Regions from separate parts of the Proteus appendicitidis genome, predicted to be linked through region 3. Evidence: riboswitches for the same ligand, from Rfam matches in the RefSeq annotation. Region 3 holds a riboswitch; each other region holds the start of a gene.

Region 1 (10,514 bases), 420 kb from region 3:
GGCTAATGGCACCGTGTTATCGCGAAAATAAGGCGATTCTCGTGTTGAAAGTGAAAGCTCCACATCCGGTGCTAAAATGCGAAAAGCACAGATAAGTTGTACTAATTCTGCTTCACTCATTACCGATGCAGGGCTAAGCCCACCAGCGCAAGGGCGTAACCGAGGAAAAGAGATAGAATAACGACTTTTCCAATAGCGTTTTTGTAAGAACAAGAGATGTTCTGCCACCATATAGCAATCGCTACGCCACTGGCTTGAAAGACCAATCAATGCACCTAATCCAATCTTATCAATGCCTGCTTGCCCTAATCTATCAGGTGTTTGCAGCCGCCAGTGAAAATCTTGTTTTTTGCCTTTTAGGTGATGAAGCTGATAAGTGGGTTCATGATAGGTTTCTTGGTAAACCATCACGCCATCAATGCCTAGTGTTTTTAATTCTGCATATTCTTCTGTTGCAAGAGGTTGTACTTCCATCATTAATAAACTGAAATGCTGTCGAATGAGAGGGATGTACTGGCGAAAATAATCCATACCCACTTTTCTTTGGTGTTCTCCAGTCACTAATAACAAGCTATCAAAACCTAACTGCCTGATACTATTACATTCGGCAACTATTTCACTTTCATTTAATGTTTTACGTTTAATGGCATTACTCATTGAAAAACCACAATAAGTACAGTCATTCGCACATAAATTAGAAAGATAAAGCGGCACATACAGTCCCACTACATTACCAAAACGTTGTCGAGTGAGTTGTTGAGCGCGTTGTGCCATTGGCTCTAAATAATGTCGCCCTGCAGGCGAAATCAGTGCCATAAAATCATCAAGTGTAAGGGAATGGCGATTTAATGCGGCTTCAACATCTGCATTAGTTTTACTATTGAGTTTTAATGTAATGTCATCCCAGTCGAGTTGTTGCCAATAATCAGAAAAAGTGTCCATTAGAATGCCTCTAAATATTGAGTTAATGGGCTAGAGGCTTGTGCTTGCATATTCACAACTGAAGTGGGTGTAGCAAGCCCTGATTGTCGAGCAAGTTCACCAGCATCAAGGGCTGCTTTAAAGGCTTGTGCCATTAGAACAGGATTTTTGGCAACCGCAATTGCGGTATTAACTAATACTGCATCAGCACCTAACTCTAAAGCTTCGAGTGCATGACTTGGTGCGCCAATACCCGCATCAACAACAACAGGAATTGAGGCTTGTTCAATGATAATTCTTAGAAAATCACGAGTCTGTAAGCCTTGATTGGAGCCAATAGGAGAACCTAAAGGCATTACAGCGGCACAGCCAACTTCTTCTAAACGACGACATAAAACAGGATCAGCACTGCAATAAGGCAAAACAACAAACCCTTCTTTAACGAGGGTTTCAGCAGCTTTAAGTGTTTCAATAGGATCGGGTAATAAATATTTGGTGTCAGGATGAATTTCTAATTTTACCCAATGGGTACCAAAGGCTTCTTTAGCTAAACGAGCTGCAAAAACCGCTTCTTGTGCTGTTTTTGCGCCCGATGTATTAGGTAATAATTTAACCCCTAATGATTTAAGTGGTGCGATTAAATCATCATTAGCATTCTTCAAATCCACCCGCTTCATTGCCATCGTTACTAATTGGCTACCCGAAGCTTTAATAGCTTCTGTCATTAGCGTTGGTGTTGCAAATTTTCCTGTACCTGTAAAAAGTCTAGATGTGAATGTTGTATCAGCAATTTTTAACATATCAGCCCCCTGCAATTGCTTGGAAGAGAAGAATAGTATCGCCATCATTAATAAAATGTGTTTCCCAATTTTCACGGGGAACAATGGTTTCATTGATAGCAAGTGCTACACCAATGGATGGTTGCTCTAACTGAATAAGGAGCTGACAGAGAGTGACAGGCATATCCAGAGAATATTGTTCGTCATTTACGGTAATGTTCATGCTACCCCTCGACAAACAGGACATGTTTTTGATGGTGTTAAATGCAAAGTACTCCAATTTTGTTTTCTACCATCGAAAAGGCGGAGTTTTCCACTTAGAGAGCAAGGTAAACCAGAAAGCAATTTAATCGCTTCAAGTGCCTGAAGTGTGCCAATTACGCCCACAACAGGGCCTAGAATTCCGGCTGTTCTGCAATTTCTTTGTGGTTCAGTCTCATCAGGATAAAGGCAGTGATAGCAACCGTGAGTAAAAGGAGGTTCAAACACCATAAGCTGACCACTAAACCCTACGGCACTGCCACTAATAAGCGGAGTTTGCTGTGCAACACAAGCACGATTAATCGCTTGGCGTGTGAGCATGTTATCGGTGCAATCTAAAACTAAATCGACCTTTTTAACTAATTTAGATAATGAATCATCATCAATACGTTGTTTATAAGAGGTAATTTTTATATCCGGATTTAGTGCATGTAGAGACTGCTTTGCGACCTCTGATTTTGCATCAGGAATATCTTGAGTACGATAAAGAATTTGACGTTGTAGATTAGAGACATGTAACTCATCATCATCCACTAAAATAAGCTCACCAATACCTGCACCAGCAAGATAAAGTGATGCGGGAGAGCCTAATCCACCAAGCCCAATAATCAGTACTTTTGCTTGTTGAAGTTTGTTTTGACCTTCTAAGCCAATATCTTCTAACATTACTTGTCGGCTATAACGCATAAAATCATTATCATTTAGCATGATGGTTTTCCTTCTACTAATTCTAATAATTTACGAGTCACTTGTTGCCAATCTGGCGCTTTTGTTATTGCACTGACCAAGGCAACGCTCCCCACACCGGTTGCAACAACATCAGGTACTCTTTCTAGTGAGATCCCACCAATAGCAACTATTGGAAAATCAGGTGTCTGCTCTACTTGATGTCTGAGTGCCTTTAAACCTTGAGGTTTAGATGGCATATCTTTTGTGGTGGTTGGAAATATATGCCCTAGCGCGATGTAAGATGGACGTAATGTTTTCGCTCTTTGTAATTCAACTTCGTCATGAGTGGAAATACCAAGGCGTAATCCTGATTGTTTAATGGCATTAAGGTCGGCAATATCGAGATCTTCTTGACCAAGATGAACACCGTAAGCGTGATGTTTAATGGCGAGTTGCCAATAATCATTGATAAACAGTCTTGCATGATACTGTTTGCCCAATTTTATCGCTTCGATGATCTCTTGTTCAACGTCGTCTGGCTGTTTATCTTTTATGCGTAATTGCAGGGTGGTAACGCCTGTTTTTAACAGGCGCTCGATCCATTCAACAGAATCAACAACAGGATAAAGCCCCAGCTTTTTTTCTGTTGATGCAAAAGGTGTGTTAGAGGATCTGTTCATTTTCAGTTACCTCAACACTGGCGATTTCTGCACTGTGGTATAACTCACTGCCATGCTCTTTAAAGGTTTGGGACATTTGTTCCATACCCGCCGCATAATCACGCACTTCTTGCGTTATTTTCATTGAGCAGAATTTAGGACCACACATCGAACAGAAATGAGCGACTTTTCCTGAAGCCTGAGGGAGCGTTTCATCGTGATATTGACGCGCGGTTTCAGGATCAAGCGCCAAGTTAAATTGGTCTTCCCATCTAAACTCAAAGCGTGCTTTCGACATTGCATTATCACGAATTTGAGCGCCGGGATGCCCTTTGGCTAAATCGGCTGCATGAGCGGCAATTTTATAAGTGATAAGACCTTGTTTCACATCTTCTTTATTAGGTAAGCCAAGGTGTTCTTTAGGGGTGACATAACAGAGCATTGCACAACCAAACCAGCCAATCATTGCCGCACCAATACCTGAGGTAAAGTGATCATAACCCGGTGCAATATCTGTAGTGAGCGGACCTAATGTATAAAATGGTGCTTCATGACAATGTTCCAATTCTTCGGTCATATTGCGGCGGATCATCTGCATTGGCACATGACCAGGACCTTCAATCATCACCTGAACATCATATTCCCAAGCAATTTTTGTCAGCTCACCTAAGGTATGTAATTCAGAAAATTGTGCTTCATCATTGGCATCTTGAATAGAACCCGGTCTTAACCCATCACCCAATGAGAGGGAAACATCATAAGCGGCACAAATTTCGCAGATTTCACGGAAATGTTCGTAGAGGAAATTTTCTTTATGATGTGATAAACACCATTTCGCCATTATCGAACCGCCACGAGACACAATACCCGTTAGACGTTTTGCTGTCATTGGCACATAACGTAACAATACACCGGCATGAATAGTAAAATAATCAACCCCTTGCTCTGCTTGCTCAAGCAAGGTATCGCGGAACATTTCCCAAGTGAGATCTTCAGCAATACCGTTAACTTTCTCCAGTGCTTGATAAATTGGAACTGTACCAATAGGAACAGGGCTATTGCGAATGATCCACTCACGCGTTTCATGAATATAACGACCTGTTGAGAGATCCATTACGGTATCCGCTCCCCAGCGTGTAGACCAAATTAGCTTTTCAACTTCTTCTTCAATCGAGGAAGTGACCGATGAGTTTCCGATATTGGCATTCACTTTGACTAGGAAATTACGACCAATAATCATTGGCTCTGATTCTGGGTGATTGATATTGGCAGGAATGATTGCGCGACCCGCTGCAACTTCTTGGCGAACAAACTCAGGGGTAATATTGTCAGGGAGATGAGCGCCAAAGCTAAATCCTGCGTGCTGTTGGCGTAAAACTTTGCTACGAATTCTCTCTCGCCCCATATTTTCACGAATAGCAATAAACTCCATTTCAGGCGTAATAATGCCTTGGCGAGCATAATGTAATTGCGTCACTCTTTTGCCATTTAACGCTTTTTTCGGCTTTGGTTTTAAGGGGAAACGTAGATGTTCTAATCCAGCATCAGAAAGGCGCTGTTGGGTGAAATCCGAACTTAAAAGTGAAAGCGTTTCGGTATCATTGCGCTCATCAATCCATGGTTGGCGTATTTTTTTTAATCCAAGATTAACGTCAAGTTGAGAAGCCGGATCGCCATAAGGACCTGATGTGTCATACACAGGTACAGGTTCATTATCTTCAAAAACAGGGGAGTCTTTAGAGCCTCCGACTAGCGTTTTATCAAGTTGGATCTCACGCATTGGTACTTGAATGTCAGTACGTGATCCTTCAAGGTAAATACGGTTTGAATTTGGGAAACTTACGCCTTGAATAGTGCTAATAAACTCTTGAGCTGCATCACGCTGCTCTTTTCGTGGACGCTGTTTATTGTTTGTTGGTGAAATATCTTTAACGGATATAGTTTGATTTTGGGACATAGCATTTCCTAATAAATATCATGCAGGCGGTAGCCTGTCGGGTGAATATTGAGAAAAATGCTTGTCTGGAGGTCGCAGGGAGTATCGACAGATAGGTGTATATAGATGTGTAAAAAATATACGCAATGAAGCTATCAAAAGGTCGAATCACTCTTGTTCCCTTCGCGGGTATTAACCCGATCAGGTTCCGCGGATCCCGAATTAACGGTCTCAGCCTGTGTTTATAATAGCCTTATAAACACTAGGCACTCCGACAAGAAGATGTCCAGTATATGAAAGATTTTAAAAACTACAAGTCCGACATGGGTTATTTATTTAACGCCCAGTGTTGCTGTTCCCATGCTTTTTCATCTGCAGTTTGTACTAATTTGGGGTCGGCATTAACCGCTATAACATGATTGGCTTGGTAACATAAAGGGAGGTCATTGGATGAATCCGTATAGAAATAAATATAAATATTATTTATGTTATTGGCTTTTTTCCATTGATTTAAACGCTCAACTTTTCCTTCTCGAAATGTAGGAATACCTTCAATCAATCCAGTGTAATGATTGTCCTTAATTTGCATATCAATGCCCATTGAAATATCCGCATTGAGTTGCTTTGCAATCACATGAACTAAAAAAGACATTGTTGCTGAAATAATCATAACGGGAATATTTTGTTGTCGATATTGTGTAATTATTGATATTCCTTGTGGATAAAGCAGAGGTTGAATTTTTGTTTTAGTGAAGTCATTAACCCAATGATTTATCTTATTTATATCGTAATGTTTAAAGTAAGCTAAATGTTGAAAAAGATATTGGTTTATATCTAGTTTTTCAGCGTAATAGTCTGCGATCATTTGCTCATCTAGTTTTAAAAAATGAGGATCTGTGACTATTTTTTTATCCCACAAATAGTTTGTCCATAAGCGACTAGAGTCGCCAGCTAAAAGCGTTTCATCTAGATCAAAAATAGCAATCTTGTTTTTTGTTTTATCTGTCATTCTAAGGGTTCTTATTATTAATGGAATTTATGTTTATATTTTAAGAATGTTAATGAATTATAGAAGATAGTCATAATTCATTGAGTGCTTCTTGCTAAAGAGAGTATCCTTTATTCTATATCATTATTTTGGATAAAATGGTCGTTATGCATTTATATACATTAACAGGCTCCGAAAAAGGCTGGTGGACAGTCAGTCTTGGTGGGCGAGTATGGTTACCTAAAGGTGAACTGCCGTTTGGTTTAGCTAAAGATTGGGATCTCATTGGTCAGCACGCTAAAATTGTGGGGGAATGGCAAGGTGAAACAGTTTGGCTTATTCATGGAAAAATGGATAACGACATGTGCTCACCAAGACTTATCGCTTCACAAGATGAAAATTTATTTAAATTAGTCGGTCGTGGTGTCCAACTGGCTGAATTTTATCGTTCTCACCGTTTTTGTGGTTATTGTGGTTCTAAAATGCGCCATAGTGAGAGTGAATGGGCATGTTTATGCGATAATTGTCATGAACGTTATTATCCACAAATTGCTCCTTGTATTATTGTCGGTATTCGCCATGAAGATAAAATCTTATTAGCACATCATGTTAGACATAAACATTCACCGCTTTACACGGTACTCGCTGGTTTTGTTGAAGTTGGTGAAACACTAGAAGAAGCCGTGGCTCGTGAAGTGTTTGAAGAGAGCAATATTCGTATTCGCAATATTCGCTATGTATCATCTCAGCCTTGGCCGTTTCCTCATTCCTTAATGATGGGCTTTTTAGCTGATTATGATGGTGGCGAGCTACAACATGATCCTTCTGAATTAATGAGTGCGGGTTGGTATCGTTACGATCAATTACCTCAGATCCCACCACCTGATACTATTGCTCGACGCTTGATAGAAGACACGATAGCGAATATTAGACAAGATAAAGAAAAGAACTAAATAAAGACGCTGTCTGCCAACAGTTATTTTTCTAGCATGTTACAATGCATGCTATTTTGCGGCCCTATTACTGTTAATGGAGTTAGTCATGAGTGAGTTGAAAAACGACCGCTATTTACGTGCGCTGTTGCGCCAACCTGTTGATGTCACCCCTGTTTGGATGATGCGTCAGGCAGGCAGATATCTTCCTGAATACAAGGAAACACGGGCACAGGCGGGAGATTTCATCTCATTGTGCAAAAATACAGAACTAGCATGTGAAGTGACATTACAGCCTTTAAGACGTTTCCCTTTAGATGCCGCTATTTTATTTTCTGATATTTTAACTATTCCTGATGCAATGGGGCTAGGTCTTTACTTTGAAACAGGTGAAGGTCCTCGTTTTAAATCACCCATAAATAGTCTTGATGACATTAAAAAATTGCCTATTCCTGATCCTGAAGATGAACTGGGATATGTGATGAATGCAGTACGCGCTATTCGTCATGCATTGCAAGGTAGTGTGCCATTAATTGGTTTTTCAGGAAGCCCTTGGACATTGGCAACCTATATGGTTGAAGGTGGAAGTAGTAAGGCCTTCACAAAAATTAAAAAAATGATGTATTCAGAGCCTCAAGCACTACATCTATTACTGGATAAACTGGCAGATAGCGTTATTCTTTATTTGAATGCTCAAATTAAAGCGGGCGCACAATCTATCATGATCTTTGATACATGGGGTGGTGTGCTAACGGGGCGTGATTACCAACTCTTCTCATTACACTATATGCATAAGATTGTTGATGGTCTTATTCGTGAATATGATGGAAGAAAAGTACCAGTCACTTTATTTACTAAAGGTGGTGGCCGCTGGTTAGAAGCGATGGCGGCGACAGGTTGCGATGCATTAGGACTTGATTGGACTATTGATATTGAAGATGCACGCCGTCGAGTTGGGGATAAAGTTGCGCTACAAGGTAATATGGATCCTTCTATGCTGTATGCACCACCTACCAGAATAGAACAAGAAGTCGAAACTATTCTTGCTGGATTTGGTAAAGGCAACGGTCATGTCTTTAATCTTGGGCACGGTATTCATCAAGATGTTCCACCTGAACATGCTGGAGCATTCATTGATGCGGTTCACCGTTTATCGAAGCCTTATCATCAGGATAATGATTAATACCCAACAATTACGTCAAGAGCAGACAGAAAAAGCTCAACAGATTATTTTAACAGACCAATTTACAGCACCAACTTATATAGCCGGTGCTGATGTTGGTTTTGAAGACGGTGGCGCGGTCACTCGCGCCGCCATCGTGATTATGCATTACCCTTCTTTTGACATTCTTGAATACCAAATCGCGCGAATTCCTACAACACTTCCTTATATCCCAGGTTTGCTTTCATTTAGAGAGTGCCCAGCGCTCATGGCTGCGTGGCAATTAATCAAACAGAAGCCTTCTCTTATTTTTGTCGATGGGCAAGGTATTGCTCATCCTAGAAGGCTTGGTGTTGCAAGTCATTTTGGTTTATTAGTGGATACACCGACTATTGGCGTGGCAAAAAGTCGTTTATGTGGCATTGATAAATCCGTTAATGAAGAGATGGGAAGCAAGGAGCCGTTAATGGATAAGAATGAGCAAATAGGATGGATTTATCGCAGTAAGAAAAAATGCAAACCCCTGTATATTTCTCCGGGTCATAAAGTGAGTATGGAAGGTACTTTACAGTGGGTTGAGCTGTGTATGAAGGGGTATCGATTGCCAGAACCAACGCGTTGGGCTGACGGTATTGCTTCAAATAGGCGATTATTTGAGCAGTTGAATAAGAATAAGCTCTAAATGACCGGGAAATATGTGGATATTTTTAATTTTCAGGTAAACTGCGCCTAAGTTAAGAAAATGAGTAATCACGAATGTTGAAGAACCCAATCCATTTACGTTTAGAAAAGCTAGAAGCTTGGCAACACCTGACGTTTATGGCATGCCTGTGTGAGAGAATGTACCCAAATTATCAGGTATTTTGTCGTGAAACAGGTTTTACCGATCCAATGCTTTATCGCCGTATTCTCGATCTGGTTTGGGAAACTTTAACGGTGAAAGATGCAAAGGTTAATTTTGATTCTCAATTAGAGAAATTAGAAGAAGCTATTCCTGATGCATCTCAGTTCGAGATTTATGGTGTCTATCCTGCGATTGACGCCTGTGTTGCACTTAGTGAAATTGTTCACTCTCGTTTAAGCGGTGAATCGTTAAGTCACGCTATTGAAGTGAGTAAATTATCAGTAGGGACAGTTGCTTCACTTGAAATGACACAAGCAGAAAGAGAAATGAGTGAAGAAGAACTTAGATCTCTACCTGCTGTTATTGAAGAGTTCGATATCCAATGGGAAATTTACCGTCTACTTGTAGAATGTGAAGAAAGAGATGTCGAACTGATCAAAGGTCTACGTGCAGACCTTCGTGAAGCTGGAATGAGCAATATCGGTATAGAATTAACGCACTAAATCAGAAAAACGTGATTTAGTGCTTGAAAAGCGACGTTTAAAGACTTCACATCACCCCCGTGTATGTTCTACATTGGGTACGAAAAGAAGTGGCTCAGGTGTTTTACTTAATTTATCCTCTTAAAAAGATAAGTTAAGTTTTTTCACCAGATGTTTTTCAAACGATAAAACATACTTTAAGGACTATTTTATGAACAAAGCTGAATTAACCGAATCAGTTGCTGAAAAAGCGGATCTGACAAAAACTCAAGCAAAAGCTGCTATTGAAGCGTTTATCGATTCAGTAACAGGCGCTCTGAAAGAAGGCGATTCTGTACAGTTAGTTGGTTTCGGTACATTCAAGGTGAATCACCGTGCAGAGCGTACTGGTCGTAACCCTCAAACTGGTAAAGAAATTAAAATTGCAGCAGCTAACGTTCCTGCATTTACTGCCGGTAAGGCACTGAAAGACGCAGTAAAATAATTCCTTTGAACGGAATGAACAATAGAGGGGGATTTACTCCCCTTTTGTTGAAACGACAGGGGCTGTTAGCAATAGGATCTGCTTTTTTGCTCAGCGCCTGCTCCTCTACTGTGCAACTACCTGAATTTTCTGCAACAGGTTATATCGCGGATGAAGGTGTTGTGCGACTATGGCGTTTAAATAATACAGCGTCAGAACCTCAAGTGATCATGAGCGTTTATAGCTTTTATAAAAAGCCAGAAACTATCATCACATTCTATGAGTATCGCCAAAATAAGCTTTGGCAAGTCCGCTCTGAAGTTATCAATCCTAACGATCCATCATCTTGGCACCTTCGTTTAAATAAACGAGGTGAAGTTATTTTCATGCAACAAGAAAGCCATAAGCAAAAACGAGC
Region 2 (10,514 bases), 890 kb from region 3:
TTGACACACTTGCGAGGCTGAAAATGATTAAGATCGGGGATTACCGTAGATGCCTCAATGGAAGGAGATGAAGATATAGGAGGAGATGGACGCCAACCTGATTCATGAATAGGTTCAATCGTTAGATCCCATCCACACGGTTTATCATTAATCTGTCCTGCACAGAAAATCTCAGTTAATTGGCGCTCCGTTTGGCAGTGAGGACAAAAACGTATCATGGTCATCCTTTATTCCATCTCTCTTATCTTTTTATCTGTTTTAATTGAGTATCTTGTTGTGCTAATACTTCACGCAAACGAGCCATATCGCCCTTTTGAGGAATACCGGTAAGATAAATACGCCCTTGGTTATCCAGTGAGAGATCAAGCACTTTGTCTTCTTCGGTTACACTTCTGTCAAAAGCACTAAAACGCGCACGCCCCTTGGCTGTTAAACAATGAAGTTGCTGATTATCACTGCCTCGTAACATCAAACTTTGCGTATTTTCAACTTGATATCGACCACTCATTAACGCATCAATTAAGCCTGACATTTTAGTGACTTGTGGCTCTATCTCATTCCAGTGATAACCACTGTAAATAAAAATATCTCCCGAAAATTGCTGACGCAAAGCCGTTAATAATGCATAAAGCGCTTCTGGTTGTTCAAAAGGTTCACCGCCAGAAATCGTAATACCATCAGCAAATGAAAACCAAGGGTGAATTTGTTGAATAATCGCATCAACCGTGATGCTTGCGGTTTTTCTTTCCCATGTATCTGGCGATAAGCAGCCTTTACAGCGCAAAGAGCATCCTTGAAACCAGATACCAATTCGTTTTCCTGGCCCTAATGTTGTCACTGGGAAATGAGTTCGCGATAAACTGATCAACATTCATTTACCTGTGGCACCAAAATAATATTGGTCATTTCACCTATCTGAATATCTGCAATTTGATAAGCTTTTTCTATTGCCAAATCACTATCAAAAATAGCTCTTGAGAGTGGATTAATTAAATAAATCTCTAATTGGTTGCGAATACCACGACCGCCATTTGATAAATCAGATAAACAGTAGAATTTTAACGTCGATTTAGCCGTTTCAGATATCGACAATCTGAGTGATTGTTTATCAAGGCTAGATAAGATATTTGCGACCATTTGTTCAAATATCTGCTCCGCAACATCTTCTCGAATAAAATCAAATACAATAATATTTTCACCAATACGGTTTAATAATTCAGGTCGATTTAAAACCAATTTAAAGTGGCGCTCTATTTCACTTTTTACTTTACGGCTGACATTTTCAAAAGGTTCATGAGGTAGAACATTCGCCACTCTTTCACCATTATTATCAACATGGTAGATCCCAAGATTTGAAGTAAATATAATTAATGCTTCAGAAAAATAAACGCGATCACCACGCCCTGACGTTAATACCCCATCATCAATAATCTGTAGGAATTTATCCATTAAATGAGGATGCGCTTTTTCTATCTCATCAAATAACACAACGCTAAAAGGCTTTTCGCGAATCGCATTGGTTAATTCACCACCAGAGTCATAACCCACATAACCTGGAGGCGCACCAATCAAACGTTGATCAGCGTGTTCGGCACTAAATTCAGACATATCAAAGCGAATATAAGCACTTTCATCACCGAAAAGCAGTTGAGTAACCGTTTTTGCTAACTCAGTTTTCCCCACACCAGTTGGTCCGGCTAAAAACAGCACGCCTCGAGGTCTTCCCCCTTTATTGCTGCCCACGCCCGTCATTGCGCGCTTAATAATATCTAATAAATGCGTCACAGCATGTTGTTGCCCTTTAACGCGACGTTGTATAACTTGTGGTGCATTACGAATTTTTTGTTTATCGATTTTTTGCCACGGATCTTCGGTGATCCCCACTTTGTAACGTCTTACTGCATCACTAATTCGCGTTATTCCGACTTCTTCAATTCGCGCTAATTGCACAATCGCCACTAAATCTAGCAGTAATAGCCCTTCTGTTTCATCGATAAAATCATTAAGGATCAGTTCTTTTTCACTTTCAATAAGCGATGAAAACCCAGCCAATGACACCAATAAATTTGGCGCTAGCGCTCTGCGGATCTGACTATCGGGTTTTGCAACAGGAATGGCTCGAATTCGAGGATTATTAACGGTAAACCAATCGGGTAAATCGGTTTCTTTTTCCACTACCCAAAAAACGCTATTAAAGAAAGGTTGATTATGTTCGCCAGCAGGTCTTGCTCTCGCTTGATGAGAAGTCACTAATGCTCGTGTAAATAAGCTATGTTCGGCAGGCATCAGATTATCACGATGAGAAAGCAAGCAAGAAGCGAAATCAATACATAACGCAATCGGCTGACCTGTTATTGTTTGCCATTTTTCTAATACACTATTTAAGCTATCAATATTACCTGATGCACGATCGCCCGTAACGGTTAATCCTAATTGTTGCATCAACATTGCGCCATCTTGCAAAGAGTGTGTAGGATTAGCGACCCATTGAAACCCCGTTAATGGCGTATAAGTGATGATATGAACGTAACCCACTTCATACAAACTGTTATAAAGTGTCTGGTTAAAAGGCAGTGGCGTTATAATATTAGGCGTAACTTCACTAGCTTGTAAGTCACGCACATTACCAAATAACACAAACTGGCTTTTCAATGGAATAAAACGAAGTAAATCGCGTAACCAGCGTGGTTTTTGAAAAGTAGTATTCATATCATCCCTTACTGAAAATAAGCTATATCTTACCCTAATTCCTCGATATACAGGCTGTTTATATTAAAAGCAGTGTTAATTATTTGAAGAGTCCGATCATAAATATGAGAATAGAGCCATAGCGGCTCTATTTAAGATAAGTGTTGTTGTAAGCAACATTACCACCAGCGATGAAAATGATGTACAGGGCCGAAACCTTGCCCAACTTCTAAGCTGTCGGCATATTCTAACGCTTGCTGTAAATAGGCTTTTGCTTGTTCAACACAAGTTTGCCAGTTAGAAACTTGAGGGCGAATAGCAGCTAAAGCCGCTGAAAGTGTGCATCCTGTACCGTGAGTATTTTTCGTATTAACGCGTTTGGAAGTAAATCGCCACTCGCCATCTTGCGTAAATAACCAATCAGGGCTTTCATTTTCCGTTAAATGTCCACCTTTCATCAACACCGCATTGCATCCTTGTTTTAGTAATGCATAACCTTGTTGTTTCATCGTTATTTCATCTTTAGCGACTTCACAACCTAGCAGTGCTGCCGCTTCGGGCAAATTAGGCGTGATCAAATCAACCAGAGGCAAAAGCTGAGTGACCATTTTATTAACCGCATCAGCCTGTAATAGAGGATCACCACTTTTTGCAATCATCACGGTATCAAGTACAACAAAGGGGATCGTATATTGCTGAAGCTTGTCGCAAACCACGTCAATAATCGAAGCATTAGAAAGCATGCCAATTTTGGCACTATCAATTCGAACATCAGATAAGACCGCATCTAATTGAGCGGCAACAAAATCAGGGGATAAATCATAGACACTACGGACACCACAGGTATTTTGAGCAACAAGTGCTGTCATTACTGTTGTGCCATATACACCCAGTGCGGAAAATGTTTTCAGATCGGCCTGAATACCTGCACCACCACTGGGATCGGTGCCTGCGATAGACAATGCATTGAATCTCACTGATTAACTCCTCCTTTCACCAGTTACAGAAAAGTCGGGCTCTGTTAATCAGCAGAGTTACCTTGACTTCCCTACGCTGGCATTATCCAGATCAGGTTATACGGGTTCATCTCAGCCATAAGGCGCCCCGAGCCAAAGCCTGTAAATTCAGGCGATAACGAGTATCGCATGCTCAAGATAAAGAAGCTAGTTTGATAGCTCATCTCGATCTATAGATCCTCTATTGTTGAGATTTGTGATTCAGTAAGATAAATCAGCTAAGGTTGTATATAATAAATACTAAGCCGATGGCTTCTATTGCATGACACATCAATTTAAGGAATATATTTTAGCTATATTTAAATAAGAAGAATAAAATAAATTATTTTGTTCGTTTTAACGACAATCGATATATTATCTGCTAGATGAGGTATTTATAATGCATTTCTGGACAATCACACAATGCGGAGGGGCTAAATGAAAAATGAACCATCGCAACAGAATAATGGACAATCAATGCCTTATCTTATTCCTGATGCAGATTTTAATGTAAAGTTGAAAATTCACTCTAGAAATATTGATCATACAAAAGAATTCCTTGAAAAAGGTGTGGAAGACTTTGTATTACCAGAATATAGCATCCCTAATGGGTATCGTTTTGTTAAATCTTTAAAACGCAATCAATATCGTTTAATTTCAACTACCAATGCACCTGAAACAGTTTATCTTGTAGAGCTTATTTTTCGCAAAGACATTATATTTAGTAAAACAACATGTACCCAAGTTAAAGTATGGCGAACTGTTTCTGAAGAACATGATATTGCGACAAGATATCTCCCTAGACACTTCTTTAGTTATTTACTTAAAACATACAACATTGTTGTTTCTGATGAAGAGCAAACCGGTGCAGGTAAGCGTTTTTGGGAAACAATGATTGATTGGGCTTTTACTGCTCACCTTAATGTTTATATTTCAGATGGAACAGAAGAAAACCGTCCTCTAACAGTAGTGAAAGATACTGATGATCTTTATGAAAATTGGGACGCTTTCTGCTGGGGTAAGGATCGTGATACTCATACTCACCGACTCCTTGTTATTAGCCAAGAAAAATTATCTCAATAAATGCTTTCTTCCCGTTGAGAGAGTGTAAGCAACAATTCTTTAATTTGCACTCTCTCACCATAGGATTATCTGTATAAAAAACAGACTGCACTCCTGTTGTTAACGGTTAAACCTAAACGTTTTATAAACCAACCTCTGTTTTTTTCTTTTTTTTATTTAACTCTTCTTATTCGTTACTCTATTATCCGCTGGAAATTAATCTCTTTTTATAACCTAATGTTATTGATATTAAATTTATCTCAATATTTTCATTAAGTCATAAAAATAGCTATTTTATGGAATTTTGCTGTTGAAAATGACCAACCTAAAATTATTTCTCTTTAACCTTATTTATCAGCTATTTATTAGCAATCTAATAAAAACTTAATTTTTCATTAAAAACAATACATTATCATAAAAAATAATAGTATTTAATATCAGAAAAAATTACGTTCATAAGTACAATAAATCTATTTGTTTTCTTCTTAACCGATTCTAATCCCTTAAGATTTTATTTAAGAAGTAAAGTTTCAGATACCTCTTATCTTAAATACTTGTCGATTAAATAACACTATTAGTAATGTTTATTTGTCATCACCAGAATCACTGTTTATGCCGTACTCGGAGTTATATTATGTCATCATCCTATTTTCACCCTAGCGTATTAGCCACAACGCTGTTGTCTCTTGCATTAACAACGTCTGCTTTCGCTTCTGAAAATAATTCCAATACCCATCAGATTATTACGACAGAAAACCAACAAATCACCAGTAATCCATCTCAATCTAATAATGAAGAGAGCTACTGGGGAAAATTCAAACGTAATGTCAATCAAACTTGGGACAATGACCAATATAACTACTATTTGCCTGTATGGACTTGGCATAATCGTTTTACTTACGATAAAGAAAAAACGGATCGCTATAACGAAACACCTTGGGGTTTTGGTATGGGTAAATATCGTTATGACAACGATGGTGATTGGCACTCTCTTTATGCGATGGCATTTATGGACTCTAATAACCGTGTACAGCCTATTATGGGTTATGGTTTTGAGAAAATGTGGTATCCCGGTGATAAAGATGGATTTCGTATGGGCGCAGGTTTTACACTAAGTATTACAGCACGCCATGAATACAACTATATTCCTATGCCACTCCCGTTACCGTTAGTTTCTGTCGGTTACGGACATCTTTCATTACAAGCCACTTATGTTCCTGGTACTTATAACAATGGTAATGTGTTATTTGCTTGGTTACGTTGGCAGTAATTTTTTATTTTTTCCGCTCAAAATAATTGCAGATAATAAAAATAGAACATAAAAAAACGCATCTTAATGATGCGTTTTTTTATTATCCCAATAAGTCAGTAATATTTAAATATCTTGGCTTGCTTGGGCGCTATTAGGTATTTTCTTCATACGGGAAATCTTAAATCCAACCCATAAGAACGCAATCCAGAATGGCATTAAAATTACCGAAATATTCACTTGTGGCATAAATAAGATAATCACTAAAATCATGCATAAGAAAGCCAGGCAGATATAGTTACCATATGGATACCAAAGTGCTTTAAAGAAAGGCTCTACACCCTCTTTGGTTTTTGCCGCTCTGAATTTTAAATTCGCTAAACAGATCATTATCCAGTTAAGTACTAGCGTGGTTACAACCAACGCCATTAATAGTTCTAGTGCCTGATCAGGTAATAAGTAGTTAACTAAAATACCTAATGAAGTCGCAATCGCAGACAATAGTAATGACACTACTGGTACACCACGTTTATTAATACGAGAAAGCACATGTGGTGCATTACCTTGTTTTGCCAAGCCATAAAGCATACGACTATTAGAATAAACACCACTGTTATAAACAGACAGTGCAGCAGTTAATACCACGGCATTTAAAATATTCGCGATTAAGAAATTATCCAAGTTATGGAAAATCAGAACAAATGGGCTTTCACCTTTTACAACTTGAGTCCAAGGATAAAGTGAAAGTAACACTAACAATGAACCGATATAGAAAATTAAAATACGATAAACAACTTGGTTAGTCGCTTTTGGAATGCTCACTTTTGGGTTTTCCGCTTCAGCTGCGGTGATCCCCACCAGTTCGAGTCCACCAAAAGAGAACATCACAATGGCTAATGCAGACATGAACCCCGTAAAGCCATGAGGAAAAAAGCCTAGCTCCCATAAATTGCTAACCGAAGCTTGAGGACCACCATTACCACTTGCCAGTAAGTAGCTCCCAAATAAAATCATACCAACAATCGCCAACACTTTAATAATGGCAAACCAGAATTCTGTTTCACCATACATTTTAACGTTAATCAAATTGATTAAGTTGATTGCCACAAAGAAGATAGCAACGGAAACCCAAACAGGAATATCAGGTAACCAATAGTTAATGTATTTCCCTGCTGCGGTTAATTCTGCCATACCGACAAGAATAAACATCACCCAATAATTCCAGCCAGATAAGAAGCCAGCAAATGGGCTCCAATATTTATTAGCAAAGTGACTAAACGAACCCGCAACTGGCTCTTCGGCAACCATTTCGCCCAATTGGCGCATGATCATAAACGCAATAAAACCACCAATAGCATATCCTAATATTACTGAGGGGCCTGTCATATTAATAGTTTGCGCTATACCAAGAAACAGACCAGCGCCGACAGCACCACCCAGCGCAATTAGCTGGATATGTCGATTTTTCAGACCGCGCTTAAGTTCTGTCTGTTGCGACTCTCTCGCCATACATCCTCTTCTCTTTATTATTTTATCAACTTAACGTGTAAACTAATATTTACGATTTTGTTTATTTCAAGCCCCCATTAAAACACTATTCTGACTTGAATAACAAATACATTTTATGCTAGGCGAAAAATAATAAGAAAAGCTATCTTTTAGTGATGTTTAGAGGGGAATAATGTGGTAAAGCGACAAAGACCTTGTTGGAAATCCTCTCCTCGATCGCAAAAATTATCTAAAGCCACAAGATAGAGGCCAAAGGTAATGGCTAATGCAATAATTAAGCTAATAATTATTTTCTTTGCGTTCAATTTAAAATCCTTTAAATACATTTTGTTAGTATGACTTATCACATTATAAGCATTCGCTTAAATACGATAACAAGACAGGGAGTTGTTGTTATAAAATTCGCAATCAATTATCTCTATGAGTAAATTTAGCATAACTTTCATTATGAAAGGTAAACGCTTCCTCGACAGATTTCAGATAATTTGCATTATTTCGCTCTAAACTGTATGTAAAATGACCTTATATTATTTTAAGTACACATTTTGCCAACGATTAGAGATAGCTATTCATTAATATGGATTTCTCTGTCTGTTATTTTTTGTATAAGATTAGGGAGTTAATTTTGATTTTTACCTTAACTTCATTGATAGAATGGAACTGTAATGCCACAAGATAATCATCTCGCATTGGTTTGCGCGCTTAGTAAATGGATTGAGGAGCATTTAGGTCGTGTTATCCATCTTGAAGAGTTGGCGGCTTATTCTGGGTATTCTCTTTGGCACATGCAGAAAATCTTTAAAGAAGTCACAGGCACCTCTTTAGGAAAGTATATCCGTCAGCGTAGATTAGCTGGCGCTATTCATTTATTACGTACCAGTGAGCGCTCTATCTTCGATATCGCCCTTGATTTCGGCTTTGGTTCACAATCTCACTTTACTTATATGTTCCGTAAAGAGTATGGCATCACGCCTTTCGACTTTCGGCAAAATCAAGAGATCGTTTTAGAAACCAAACAACCTTTACATTTACAATCACCTTGTTGTGATTAACCCTTCCATTTATGTGGCATTATACAGATAGCCTTTAATGTCACATAAATAATACTCAAGCTATGTGATGATAGACCGCTTCGCCCTTCCTTTATCATAATTGCTTTTATTTAATATGGGGATGCTAATGAGTATTAAGCTTATCGCGATTGATTTAGATGGAACCTTGCTTAACAAACAACACGAAATTACGCCAGAAGTAAAACAAGCAGTTCAGCGAGCAAAAGAGGCAGGAGTTAAGATTGTATTAGCTTCAGGACGCTCCTTTAATGGCATCTCTCCCTATTTAAAAACACTCGGTCTTGATACCTCTAATTGTTACTGTATCAGCAATAATGGTAGCCAAATCCATCAAGCAGATAATGGTGAAGTTATTATTCAAGATCTGCTCAATTTTGAAGATTACCTCTATTTTGAAAACCTAGCTCGTGAGATTGGCGTCCATTTTCACGTTATCAGTGATAATAAGATTTATACTACCAATAGCCATATTAGCCATTTCACCTGCCAAGAAGCCTTTCTATCTTGGACACCGCTTTATTATCGTCCACTGAATGAAATGCAAACTGATATGTATTTTAGTAAGTTTATGATTGTTGATGCGCCTACCGTTTTGGATAATGCCATTCAATATCTTCCTGCTAATATTTATGAACAATACAGCATATTACGTAGCGCTCCTTATTTTATTGAAGTGTTGAACACCAATGTCAATAAAGGGAGTGCGGTTCAAAAAGTCGCCGAACATCTAAAAATTACGCCAGAAAAAATTATGTGTATTGGTGATCAAGGTAATGATTTAGCAATGCTGAAATATGCGGGTTTAGGCGTTGCGATGGGAAATGCCCCTGAAGAAGTGAAGAAAGTCGCTAAATTCGTCACACTTTCTAATGAAGAGCATGGTGTTGCAGTGGCTATCAATAGATTTATTTAAACACGATCTTTTTTTTGTTTTATCGCGAATACCTACAAAATTATATAGCAATTGTGATCCTTAGCAGAGGATCACACTGCTTTTCAACCAAAAACATAGCCTTTTATTATTCTATAATTACTGTTAAATAAGCGTTAAATCCGCCTTTCTTCTTACATATCTCTCAGAATTTGCTACTATTAATTCACTTTTCGTTATTCAAACTGCATTTTTACAACATATTCAGCTAATAAATAGGCTAATGGTAGAATAACAAATATAAATCATTAATATATTTTCTTCACAGACAGGTAGTTTTAGTTATGCTTTCTACAAAAGACATGCTCGTTCTTGGAATGATGGTTTTCGCACTCTTCCTCGGTGCTGGCAATATTATTTTTCCCCCTATGGCGGGTTTCCAATCAGGAAACCTCTGGTTTAGTACATCTTTAGGTTTCCTTGTTACGGGTGTCTTACTTCCTTTTCTTACCTTAGTTATTGTTGCAATTCGTGGACGTGGAGAGCGACTTTCTGTTGATTTACCTTCATGGGTTGCCGTCATTTTCTGGGTAGCACTGTATTTGATCGTGGGTTCTACTTTTGCGATGCCTCGTGTTACCAATACTGCTTATGAAATGGGTTTCTTACCTTTAGGTCTTATTGAGAAAAATACCGCAACACATCTGACTTTCGCGCTTGTTTTCAATATTACAAGTATGTTCTTTATGCTTAAACAAGGTACGATGATCAGCGCCATTGGTAAGTTTATGACGCCAGCACTATTAGTCCTGCTGGTGGTTGTGGGCATTGCTGTTGTGGCTAAACCGATTTCGCCAATGGGTGAACCGACAGGTCTTTATGCGGTAAATGGCTTCTTCTCTGGCTTTATTGATGGTTACCAAACCATGGATGTCCTTTCTGCTATGGCATTTGGGGGGATCGTTGCTCGTGCTTTATATACCAAAGGCATTACTGAACCACGTCAAATCGGTTTTATTACCGTAAAAGCAGGCATGATTTCAGTTTTACTGTTAGCCGCACTTTAT
Region 3 (10,514 bases):
TTTTAATGCATACGGAATGGCAATTAATGCGTTGGTTAAAATGACTAAAACATACGGTGATTCGGGTAATCCAATCGTATTATTGAATAGAAGGAAAAAGCCTGTTGCCAACACAATTCCCGGCATCGCCAAAATAATCAAACCACTCATTTCCATGGTTTGTCCTGCTTTTTTAAAATGGCGTAAGCGAAGTTCTCGACTACTCCATAACAACATCATCGTTAATACAACGCAAACAATGCCCGCACCAATAGCAATAATCAGTGAGGTTGTAAAAGCTTGCCAAAGTACAGGTTGTTGAATAACAAGTAGAAATTGGCTATTCAGACCATCAGTGATCACGGCTAAAATGGGGGGCACTAAAAAGAGGATCGCAAGGATGATAATTAGACCATCGGTTATTTTGCTAAATATTGGATCATAGGGATCACGCCAATGCAGCTTTTGGCTGTTTCCTACAAAAAGGGAGCCTTTTAGCTTTTGACTGATAAGCACTAAGCCTAAACAACAAAAGAGTTGGATCAACGCTAGAAGTGCCGCACGATGTAAATCATAGTCATAACTTAATGCTTGATAAATCGCGAGTTCAACTGTTGTTGCAGCGGGACCTCCGCCTAATGCCAACACAGTAGCAAAGCTTGCAAAGCAGAGCATAAAAATTAGCGATGCAGTGGGGAGTATTTGACGCCATAAATAAGGAAATTCGAGGAAGCGGAAACGTTGCCAGCCATTCATGCCTAATTGTGAGGCTAATTGGCGTTGCTCTGATGAGATACTTTCAAGAGCTTGCAATAGCATTCGGGTTGCTAATGGCATATTAAAGAAAATATGTGCCAGTAAAATACCCTGCAAACCATAAGGCGTAAATTGGTAGTCGATCCCTAGCCATTCACAAATTTGAGCAATCCATCCCACTCTGCCATAAACCGTTAAAATACCAAAAAGTGCAACTAGAACAGGTAATACAAGGCTCATGGCACATAGGCGTAAAAACAGTGTTCGCCCTTTAAATTGGCGTCGATAGAGTGCTTTTGCGAGCCAAATAGCCGGTAATATCGAAAATAGTGCAGATAAAAAGGCTTGCCAAAAAGTAAAGCGGACGACATGCCATAAATATTCATCAGCAAAAATTGAGGACAGCTCACCACTTGGCGCGTTAAACCACAATGCACCAAATGATAATAACGCAACAATAAGCAGTAAACCCGAGGCACATAGCCCCGGGATAAGCCATCTTCCCATTAGCGACTAACCGCAGCTTGCCAATTACGAGTCCATGTTTGGCGCTCTTTTGCGACAACATCTGCATTGAATTGCAATGATTTTTCGGGTTTAGGCATCACGGAATAGACGTCAGGTAATGGCATATCTATAACAGGATACATCCAATTGGTAGTAGGTATGGTTTCTTGGAATGCAGGGGTTAACATAAATTGCATAAATTGTTGAGCTAATTCAGGTTGTTTGCTCGATTTCAATTTTGCTGCGACTTCGACTTGTAAGTAATGCCCTTCATCGAAAATTGCCGCTGCATAGTTATCTTTTTTATCCGCTAAAATGTGATAACCCGGAGATGATGTGTAACTAAGTACAAAATCACCTTCGCCTTTTAAGAATAAGCCATAAGATTCACTCCAACCTTTCGTCACTGTCAGTGTTTTCTCTGACAATTTTTTCCATTCAGTGGCCGTATTTTCAGGATAAAGTGACTGCATCCATAGCATTAAACCCAAACCCGGTGTGCTGGTGCGAGGATCTTGATACAAAATCTTCCACTTTTCTTTGCTATTTAGCAGATCAGCCATACTTTTTGGAGGATTAGCAATGCGGTTTTTATCATAGATAAAAGCAAAATAACCGTAGTCATAAGGCACAAAGGTATCATCAGTCCATTTTTCAGGTAAGGTAAGTTTGGATGTATCGATATGACTTGGGGCGAAAAGCCCGGTTTCTTTTGCTGCGTGGATCAGATTGTTATCTAATCCTAAAATAATATCTGCCTTACTTTTATTACCTTCCATACGTAAGCGATTAAGCAGAGAAACACCATCAGAAAGAGCGACAAGTTTTAGTTCGCAATCACATTGTTGTTCAAACGCCTTTTTTATTGCAGGCCCTGGCCCCCAATCTGCGGTAAATGAATCATAAGTGTAAACAGTAAGTGTGGGTTTTTGTGCTAAGGCTTGAGCTGAAAAAGTGCTCATAATGCCCAGAGCGCCCAGAAAGAAAGTAAAGCGAAGTGATTTAGTTAACACGTTTAGTTCCTCAGTAAAAGTCAGGTAGGATCTGAGGAGTGAGGATGGCAAACCAATGAATATTGCAACATCCTGACTCAAATCCCTACGCCAGTATTAGCTGGATCAGGTTCCACGAGTTTTTCTCAGCCGAAAAAGGCACCCCGTTGAGACTTTCCCATTGTAGATAAATACGCGCGTTGTGCAAAGTCTGTTGATAGAGGTTTACCGTTTGTGGGTAGTATGAAACAATGAGTTATCTTTCAAATTTGGTTATTGAGGTAGTCTAGTGATCGATGATGATGGCTACCGCCCGAATGTAGGGATTGTAATTTGTAATCGGCAAGGGCAAGTGCTTTGGGCTCGTCGCTATGGGCAACATTCATGGCAGTTTCCTCAAGGGGGAATTAATCCTGGAGAATCGCCAGAGCAGGCAATGTACCGAGAGTTGTTCGAAGAAGTTGGGTTAAGTCGCAAGGATGTTAAAATTCTTGCCTCCACACGTAACTGGTTACGTTACAAGTTACCTAAGCGTTTGGTGCGTTGGGACACAAAACCTGTTTGTATTGGACAAAAACAGCGTTGGTTCCTTTTGCAGTTAACAAGTAATGATAAAGACATTAATGTTCAACAAAGCAAAACGCCAGAATTTGATGGCTGGCGTTGGGTGAGCTACTGGTATCCTGTTAGACAAGTCGTCTCTTTTAAACGCGATGTTTATCGACGTGTAATGAAAGAATTCGCACCTGTAGTCATGCCATTGCAAGAACAAGTGTCTTTACCTCGTCCATCGTATGGATATCGGCGTAAAAGGTATTAGATAACACTATGCTGACACGTTTGCGAGAAATAGTAGAAAAAGTAGCTATGGCAGCAGGGCTTCCAGAAGCACTTGAACTCTTAGTCAAGGAAACGTGTCAGGCAATGCACACGGATGTGTGTTCTATTTATCTTGCCGATAAACAACGTAGTTGTTTTTATCTTATGGCGACCAAAGGGTTAAAAAAACCTAGAGGGAGAGCCGTTAGCCTTTCATTTGATGAAGGCGTTGTTGGTGAAGTGGGGCGTCTTTCAGAGCTTATCAACCTTGCTGATATTCGCGAACATCCTAGCTTTAAATACCTTCCTCAAGTTAAAGAAGATGATCTCCGTGCTTTCCTTGGCGTTCCTATTGTCTATCGTCGCCAACTCCTGGGTGTATTAGTCGTTCAGCAAAAAGAGCGTCGCTTATTTAATGAAAGCGAAGAATCTTTTATGGTGACGCTGGCGACACAGCTTGGTGCCACATTATCGCAAGTCCAAACTAAAGGGCTTTTTGGGCAATATCGCCAAAGCCGTATTAAAGCACTTTCGGTTTCGACTGGTGTGGTGATGGCTTATGGCTGGCAAGAAGTCTCTCAACCTATCCTTGAAAATGTCTTTAAAGCCAGTGCTCTTGATATAAAGGCAGAATTAAATCGACTTACGATAGCTTTAGAAGATGCTACCGCAGAATGTCGCCGCTTTAGTAAGCGCTTTATGGCAAATGCGCAAAAAGAGAGTGCCGCCATATTTGATCTCTATTCGCATTTACTCAATGATCCACAGCTTAAACATAAAATGACCGCAATCATTACACAGGGATATGTTGCGGAATGGGCGGTTAAAGTGGTGGTTGAGAAAGTCGCCGCCCAATTTTCTAGCCTAAAAGATGGTTATATGCGAGAGAGAGCTTCTGATCTTAAAGCATTAGGGCGTCGTTTATTATTTCATCTAGATGATGATCTCAGCTCAACTAATATTTGGCCAGAGCGTTTTATTTTGGTTGCTGATGAATTAAGTGCAAGTTTATTGGCGGAATTACCAGAGCAACAACTTGCTGGTGTCATTGTTCGAGATGGCGCAACTCACTCACATTCTGCCATTCTTGTTAGAGCGATGGGAATACCTGCGATTATGGGGGCAGATATTCAACCTGAGCTTTTGCATAATCGCATGCTTATTCTTGATGGGTATCGTGGTGAAATATTTATTGAGCCAGAGCCTTTTATTACTCAAGAATATAAACAAATTATTGATGAAGAGAGCGTATTAAGCCAAATTGCAGAAGAGCAGCTTGAACAGCAAGCAGTTTTAAAAAATGGCGAGGCAGTCAGCGTTCAACTGAATGCGGGATTAAACATAAAGTATGAGCAACGCATTAGTGTGGGAATAGATGGCGTTGGTTTATATCGCACCGAAATTCCGTTTATGCTACAAAGCGGTTTTCCGTCAGAAGATGAACAGAAAAATCGCTACCGTGAAATACTCTCTTTTTTCCCTGATAAACCGGTTGTATTACGTGCTTTAGACATTGGTGCTGATAAGCAACTTCCTTATATGCCAATTAATGAGGAAAATCCCTGCTTAGGTTGGAGAGGAATAAGAATATTGCTTGATCAACCAGAAATCTTCCTTATTCAGCTACGTGCAATGCTAAAAGCAAATCTCGAATTTAAAAATTTGAAAATTTTGTTGCCGATGGTGACAAGTATTGATGAAATTGACGAAGCAAGAACATTGCTGCTACGAGCATGTGATGAAGTGAGTCGAGAGCTAAAATGTGAATGTGTTCCACCTCCGCTGGGTATTATGCTTGAAGTACCTTCATTGGTGTTTGTGCTGTCACAGTTGGCGAGTCGGGTTGATTTTATCTCTGTTGGAACCAACGATCTGACTCAATATTTGCTTGCCGTCGATCGTAATAATACCCATGTAGCATTACTCTATGATAATTTGCATCCTGCGCTATTGCGTTCACTGCATTTGATTGCAACACAATGCCAATATTATCAATTGCCAGTGAGTGTTTGTGGTGAAATGGCGGGTACGCCAATAGGGGCATTGCTGTTAATAGGGCTAGGTTTTAGGCAGTTAAGCATGAGTGGTCGTAGTTTACCTAGGGTAAAATACTTATTGCGCCATCTTGATCCTGTGATGTTACAGCCTTTTATGCAACAGGTGTTGCAAGCTGAAACGACAATAGGGATCAAAAAATTGTCTTCTGAATTTATGGAACGGCAAGGATTAGGTGGATTAATTCGCGGAGGTATTTAGTAAACCTTCGTATAAGCCTTTTCTATGTTGGTAATAAATAACCAGCACAGAAATTATTAATTAAGTGAAGTAGGGAATAATGAGTATAAGCTACCTTAAATTTCCAGAGATTGATCCCGTTATGTTTTCTATCGGCCCGGTGTCATTACACTGGTATGGTATGATGTATTTAGTTGGATTTGTCTTTGCCTTATGGCTTGCAAATCGTCGAGCTGCAAAACCGAATAGTGGTTGGAATAAAAATGAAGTTGAAACATTACTTTATGTCGGTTTTGTTGGTGTGTTTATTGGTGGCCGTTTAGGTTATGTTTTATTCTATAATCTACCTGTTTTTCTAAATGATCCTCTTTACCTCTTTAAAGTATGGGATGGCGGAATGTCGTTCCATGGTGGTTTAATTGGGGTTATTTGTGCGATGATTTGGTTTGCTAAACGCACTAAACGTAAATTTTTCCAAGTGGCGGACTTTGTTGCGCCGTTAATTCCATTTGGATTAGGGTTAGGTCGTATTGGTAACTTTATCAATGGCGAATTATGGGGACGTGTCACATTAGATACGCCTTGGGCCATTTTATTCCCAAGTTCTCGTTCTGAAGATCTCCAACTTGTTGCCCAAGATCCAACAACGTTACTGCCTATTATTCAAGAATATGGTGTTTTACCTCGTCACCCCTCTCAGCTTTATGAAATGCTGTTAGAAGGTGTGGTGTTATTTATTATTCTGAATATTTTTGTGCGTAAAAATCGTCCTGTCGGAAGTGTGTCGGGTCTATTCCTGATTGGTTATGGTGCATTCCGTATTATTGTTGAATTCTTCCGTCAACCAGATGCACAGTTAGGATTATTTGGTGGTGTGAGTATGGGGCAAATACTTTCAATTCCAATGATTTTGTTGGGTATTATTTTTATGGTATGGGCTTATCGTCAAGATAAAAAGACGCCACAAAATCCAACACCTGCTCACAAATAGTGTGAGATAAATTTTTTATTATTAGCTAATTACAAGAGAGACAACATGAAGCAGTATCTGGCATTGTGTCAACGCATTATCGATGAAGGGCAATGGATTGATAATAAACGGACAGGAACCCGTTGTTTAACGGTGATTAATGCCGATCTGGAATATGATGTTGCGAGTAACCAATTTCCGCTAATAACAACACGAAAAAGTTTTTATAAAGCGGCCATTGCAGAACTGTTAGGGTATTTACGTGGCTATGACAATGCCGCTCAATTTCGTGAAATTGGCTGTAATACATGGAATGCCAATGCAAATGAAAATGACGCATGGTTGAACAATCCTCATCGTAAAGGTGAAGACGATATGGGGCGTGTATATGGCGTTCAAGGACGCCAATGGCAACGCCCTGATGGTTCTCATTTTGATCAACTGCGTAAAGTGGTAGATAACTTGACTAAAGGTATCGATGATCGTGGTGAGATCGTAACGTTCTATAATCCGGGTGAAACGGAACTGGGATGTTTACGCCCTTGCATGCATACACACACCTTTTCATTAGTCGGTGATACGCTTTATTTAACCTCTTATCAGCGCAGTTGTGATGTACCACTAGGTTTGAACTTTAACCAAATTCAGTGCTTTGTTTTATTAGCGCTGGTGGCTCAAATTACAGGGCATAAGCCGGGTAAAGCATTTCATAAGATAATCAATGCACATATCTATGAAAATCAATTACCTCTAATGCGTGATGTGCAGTTAAAAAGAGAGCCATTGCCGTTACCAACATTACATATCAATCCAAAGATAAAAACGTTGGAAGATATCGAAACATGGGTAACAACGGATGATTTTACTGTTGAAGGTTATCAATGCCATGAAGCGATAAAATATCCATTTACGGTTTGATTTTCCTTTGTGTTTTAAAGCCTCTGTTTAGTGATAAACAGGGGCTTTTTTATTTCTATGACTCTTTTTCGTGTTTATTCTGAAAATACGGTTATTGCGTTGTTGTTCGAAAAAAACACTTTCCTTTATTTACCGTTAGATGTTTTGTCTGCATTCTCTCAGTAGGTTAAAAAGGAGGAATAAATGAACAATAACATGGATATAAGCCTAAGTAGGGCGCATCAGCAAGAGAGCGAATTTGGAATAAGCCTACTTGAAATGCTTATTGTCATGATAATCGCCTCGATTTTAAGCTACTTATCAATCACCACCTATCAGCAATTTACTCACCAACGTCAATTGATACATAGTGTACGTGAAACGATTGCTTTTCTTTCTTATCAGCGACAACAAGCGCTATTGTTTAATATAAAAATTAAAATATCGTTTCATTTATCGCCCAGTAATAAACTCATCGCGATCCCTTTACCTCTACAGCATTTACCTGAAAAACAAACTATTTTTCAATTAGCTTCTGGTGTTCAACTTAAGCAATCAACAGTTTCAAATTTTACGTTTGGGGGGACTCGTCAAACCTTAAGACCAATGAGTTTTGTGCTTCAAAGTTCAGAGGGTGAAGTGAAAATTGTGATTTCATCTTTAGGTAGAATAAGAGCATGTAGCCAGAAAATTAAGGCATTCTCGCCATGTTAAAGCGGTCAATATTTTCATTTTCATCTGGCATGATGTTGATGGAATGCCTCTTTGCTATCGCGATAAGTGGGATTTTATTTCTATCTATCAGTCGGGCTTTTCCTCAAATCATGAACACATTGATCCATTCTTACCAACAGCATCAATTAGATATCTTTTTAAGAGAAAGGTTATTGGTGCTAGAAACACAACTAAGGCGAACGGGATATTGTCATGGTGATTGCGCCAATGTATCGCAGCCAAAAGCGTTGCATATTTCACCATTAAAAATAGGACAGTATTCTTATCAAGAAAAAAATAGCTGCATTATTTTTGCTTATGACGTAAATGGCAATGGTCGCTGGGATGCTCCCTCTTCAAAAGAAAGTGATTATTTTGGATATCGTCTTAAAAATGGACAACTAGAACAATTAAGAGGAGTAAAAAATTGTACTTCTTCAGGATGGCAACGATTTTTCGAAAGTCATGAGATTGAAGTGACTGAATTTATTTTACGCCCTTATTCAAGGCAACATCTTATCAACAAGAAACCATTTTTTTATCTTTCGGTTTCTTTAAAATTTCATTTAAAACAATCCCCTGCTATCAAATTGCATTATAAGAATGACATTCGGTTAAGGAATGTGACCAGGTTATGAGTATTAATACAATTTTCAATAAAAATGAGCAAGGATTTGCAAGTTTACTTGTCGTAATAGGGTTTATTGTTATGAGTTTATCGGCAATTGGAAATTTTGCTTATCATTACAGACAGTCTCAACAAATAGTGATGCAAGAGTTACAAGCTCGACAGGCTTTTTTATTTGCTGAATCTGCCTTGGTGTGGGGAATAAAACAGAATTGGGAAATTTTATCGCCACAGCTAAATAAATGGCAATGCCGTTATTTTCATGCAAATCCTAAAATAAAAAGCTGTTTATTTTTGATTTCGTTAGAAAAGGGTTTGTTGCAAGGACAGGCAGAAAGTGTAAATGGTTATAAAATATATCATTATCAATGGGTTGATTTTTTGAATGACAAAAATAAATCCATTGTTGCACATCCAAATGGATGGCTAGATTATTGCCCCTTAGTGCATAAGGAGTGTGTGTTATAGATAATATTCAAAATAAATCAGAAAGTGGCTCTATTTTACTTAACGCAATGTTTATATTGCTGTTTTTTAATATTAGTTTTGTCGCTATTATAGGGTATAGTCAATCATTAAAAGCTGATTTTCAGCAGTTAATTCAAATTCAGCAGGCAGGGCAGGAACTTTTTGTTTTATTTGAACAAATGTCCGATAAATCCCCTGATTATTTCGCATCTAACCTTAAAATAATGACGCATTCACTTTTACAGTCTGAAGGTTGTCTGCAAATAGAAGGTTATGTTGCCAATAATGTATTACCCGAAATAAAGCTGTATTACTGGTCATGCTATTAATAAGATGAGGATCTGATGTTTCATATATATCACTCAAATCAGTTGTCATTGCTAAAGTCACTTATGGTGCATTTTATGCAGACCAGACCACTTTCTTCTCCTTTTGAACAAGAAGTGATCCTTGTACAAAGCCCCGGAATGTCTCAGTGGCTGCAAATCCAGCTTGCCGAAAGTTTGGGTATTGCTGCTAATATCCGTTACCCATTACCAGCAACTTTTATTTGGGAAATGTTTACTCGGGTATTATCAGGTATACCTAAAGAAAGCGCTTTTTCTAAAGATGCCATGACATGGAAATTAATGGCATTGCTGCCCGAATTTTTGCCTCATGAAGAATTTAAACCCTTACTGCATTACCTTAATGATGATGAAGATAAACGTAAACTTCATCAGTTAGCAGGGCGTGTAGCTGACTTATTTGACCAATATTTAGTTTATCGTTCAGATTGGTTAGCTTCGTGGGAAAAAGATGAGCTAATCGAAGGGTTGAGTGAAAACCAACACTGGCAAAAAATATTGTGGGTAGCATTACAGCAATACACAAAAGATCTTAATCAACCTCAATGGCACCGTTCTAATCTTTATCAGCAATTTATTTCGACATTGAATAATGCAAAAGAAGGGGAGCTTCAACACTGTTTTCCACCCCGTATTTTTATTTGTGGGATTTCAGCGCTACCTCAAGTTTATTTACAGGCATTACAAGCGATAGGGCGTCATACCGAGATTTATTTACTCTTTACCAATCCTTGCCGTTACTATTGGGGGGATATTCAAGATCCTAAATTTCTCTCTCGCCTTAATAGCAGAAAACCACGCCATTATAAGCAATTACATGAATTGCCTTGGTTTAAAGACGAAAAAAATGCGTCTTTGTTATTTAATGATGATGGCGAGCAAAATATCGGTAATCCGCTATTAGCGTCATGGGGAAAATTGGGTAAAGATAATCTTTATTTCCTTTCTGAACTTGAATATACCTATGTGTTAGATGCGTTTGTTGAGATCCCAAGAGATAACTTACTTCATCAATTGCAAGCGGATATCCTTGATTTAGAAGATTTTTCACAATTAGGTACAACACTTGAAACTTATGAATGTAGTGAAAATAAACGAGTCATTTCGCCAGATGATCACTCACTGACTTTTCATGCCAGCCATAGCCCACAGCGCGAAGTGGAAGTGTTACAAGATCAATTGCTGCATTTGCTAGAGCAAGA

Evidence for each region. A riboswitch is a leader RNA that binds a small molecule or an ion and turns the genes downstream of it on or off. The one in region 3 is predicted to bind thiamine pyrophosphate.
Region 1: it holds a riboswitch for thiamine pyrophosphate, as region 3 does, so the genes downstream of both, thiC (phosphomethylpyrimidine synthase ThiC) here and thiB (thiamine ABC transporter substrate binding subunit) in region 3, are expected to answer to the same signal.
Region 2: it holds a riboswitch for thiamine pyrophosphate, as region 3 does, so the genes downstream of both, thiD (bifunctional hydroxymethylpyrimidine kinase/phosphomethylpyrimidine kinase) here and thiB (thiamine ABC transporter substrate binding subunit) in region 3, are expected to answer to the same signal.

The regions. Positions count from the first base shown of each region.
Region 1 is NZ_CP127389.1:3,726,289-3,736,802, reverse strand. It holds gene thiH (2-iminoacetate synthase ThiH) at 1-942, opposite strand, end outside; gene QQS39_RS17065 (thiazole synthase) at 942-1,721, opposite strand; gene thiS (sulfur carrier protein ThiS) at 1,723-1,923, opposite strand; gene thiF (thiazole biosynthesis adenylyltransferase ThiF) at 1,920-2,669, opposite strand; gene thiE (thiamine phosphate synthase) at 2,663-3,310, opposite strand; gene thiC (phosphomethylpyrimidine synthase ThiC) at 3,294-5,246, opposite strand; TPP riboswitch at 5,387-5,509, opposite strand; gene QQS39_RS17040 (HAD family hydrolase) at 5,554-6,234, opposite strand; gene nudC (NAD(+) diphosphatase) at 6,381-7,166, shown strand; gene hemE (uroporphyrinogen decarboxylase) at 7,255-8,328, shown strand; gene nfi (deoxyribonuclease V) at 8,321-8,989, shown strand; gene QQS39_RS17020 (YjaG family protein) at 9,064-9,654, shown strand; gene QQS39_RS17015 (HU family DNA-binding protein) at 9,845-10,117, shown strand; gene QQS39_RS17010 (DUF1481 domain-containing protein) at 10,162-10,514, shown strand, end outside.
Region 2 is NZ_CP127389.1:2,416,087-2,426,600, forward strand. It holds gene QQS39_RS11245 (protein kinase domain-containing protein) at 1-224, opposite strand, end outside; gene QQS39_RS11250 (4Fe-4S single cluster domain-containing protein) at 242-871, opposite strand; gene QQS39_RS11255 (AAA family ATPase) at 865-2,709, opposite strand; gene thiD (bifunctional hydroxymethylpyrimidine kinase/phosphomethylpyrimidine kinase) at 2,868-3,665, opposite strand; TPP riboswitch at 3,717-3,805, opposite strand; gene QQS39_RS11265 (hypothetical protein) at 4,122-4,766, shown strand; gene pagP (lipid IV(A) palmitoyltransferase PagP) at 5,380-6,015, shown strand; gene QQS39_RS11275 (amino acid permease) at 6,121-7,503, opposite strand; gene mgrB (PhoP/PhoQ regulatory lipoprotein MgrB) at 7,653-7,808, opposite strand; gene QQS39_RS11285 (helix-turn-helix domain-containing protein) at 8,169-8,555, shown strand; gene yidA (sugar-phosphatase) at 8,683-9,489, shown strand; gene brnQ (branched-chain amino acid transport system II carrier protein) at 9,792-10,514, shown strand, end outside.
Region 3 is NZ_CP127389.1:3,310,983-3,321,496, reverse strand. It holds gene thiP (thiamine/thiamine pyrophosphate ABC transporter permease ThiP) at 1-1,242, opposite strand, end outside; gene thiB (thiamine ABC transporter substrate binding subunit) at 1,242-2,204, opposite strand; TPP riboswitch at 2,320-2,411, opposite strand; gene rppH (RNA pyrophosphohydrolase) at 2,524-3,054, shown strand; gene ptsP (phosphoenolpyruvate--protein phosphotransferase) at 3,063-5,309, shown strand; gene lgt (prolipoprotein diacylglyceryl transferase) at 5,389-6,279, shown strand; gene QQS39_RS15280 (thymidylate synthase) at 6,325-7,176, shown strand; gene QQS39_RS15275 (potassium:proton antiporter) at 7,360-7,869, shown strand; gene QQS39_RS15270 (prepilin peptidase-dependent protein) at 7,863-8,507, shown strand; gene QQS39_RS15265 (DUF2509 family protein) at 8,504-8,965, shown strand; gene QQS39_RS15260 (hypothetical protein) at 8,953-9,294, shown strand; gene recC (exodeoxyribonuclease V subunit gamma) at 9,310-10,514, shown strand, end outside.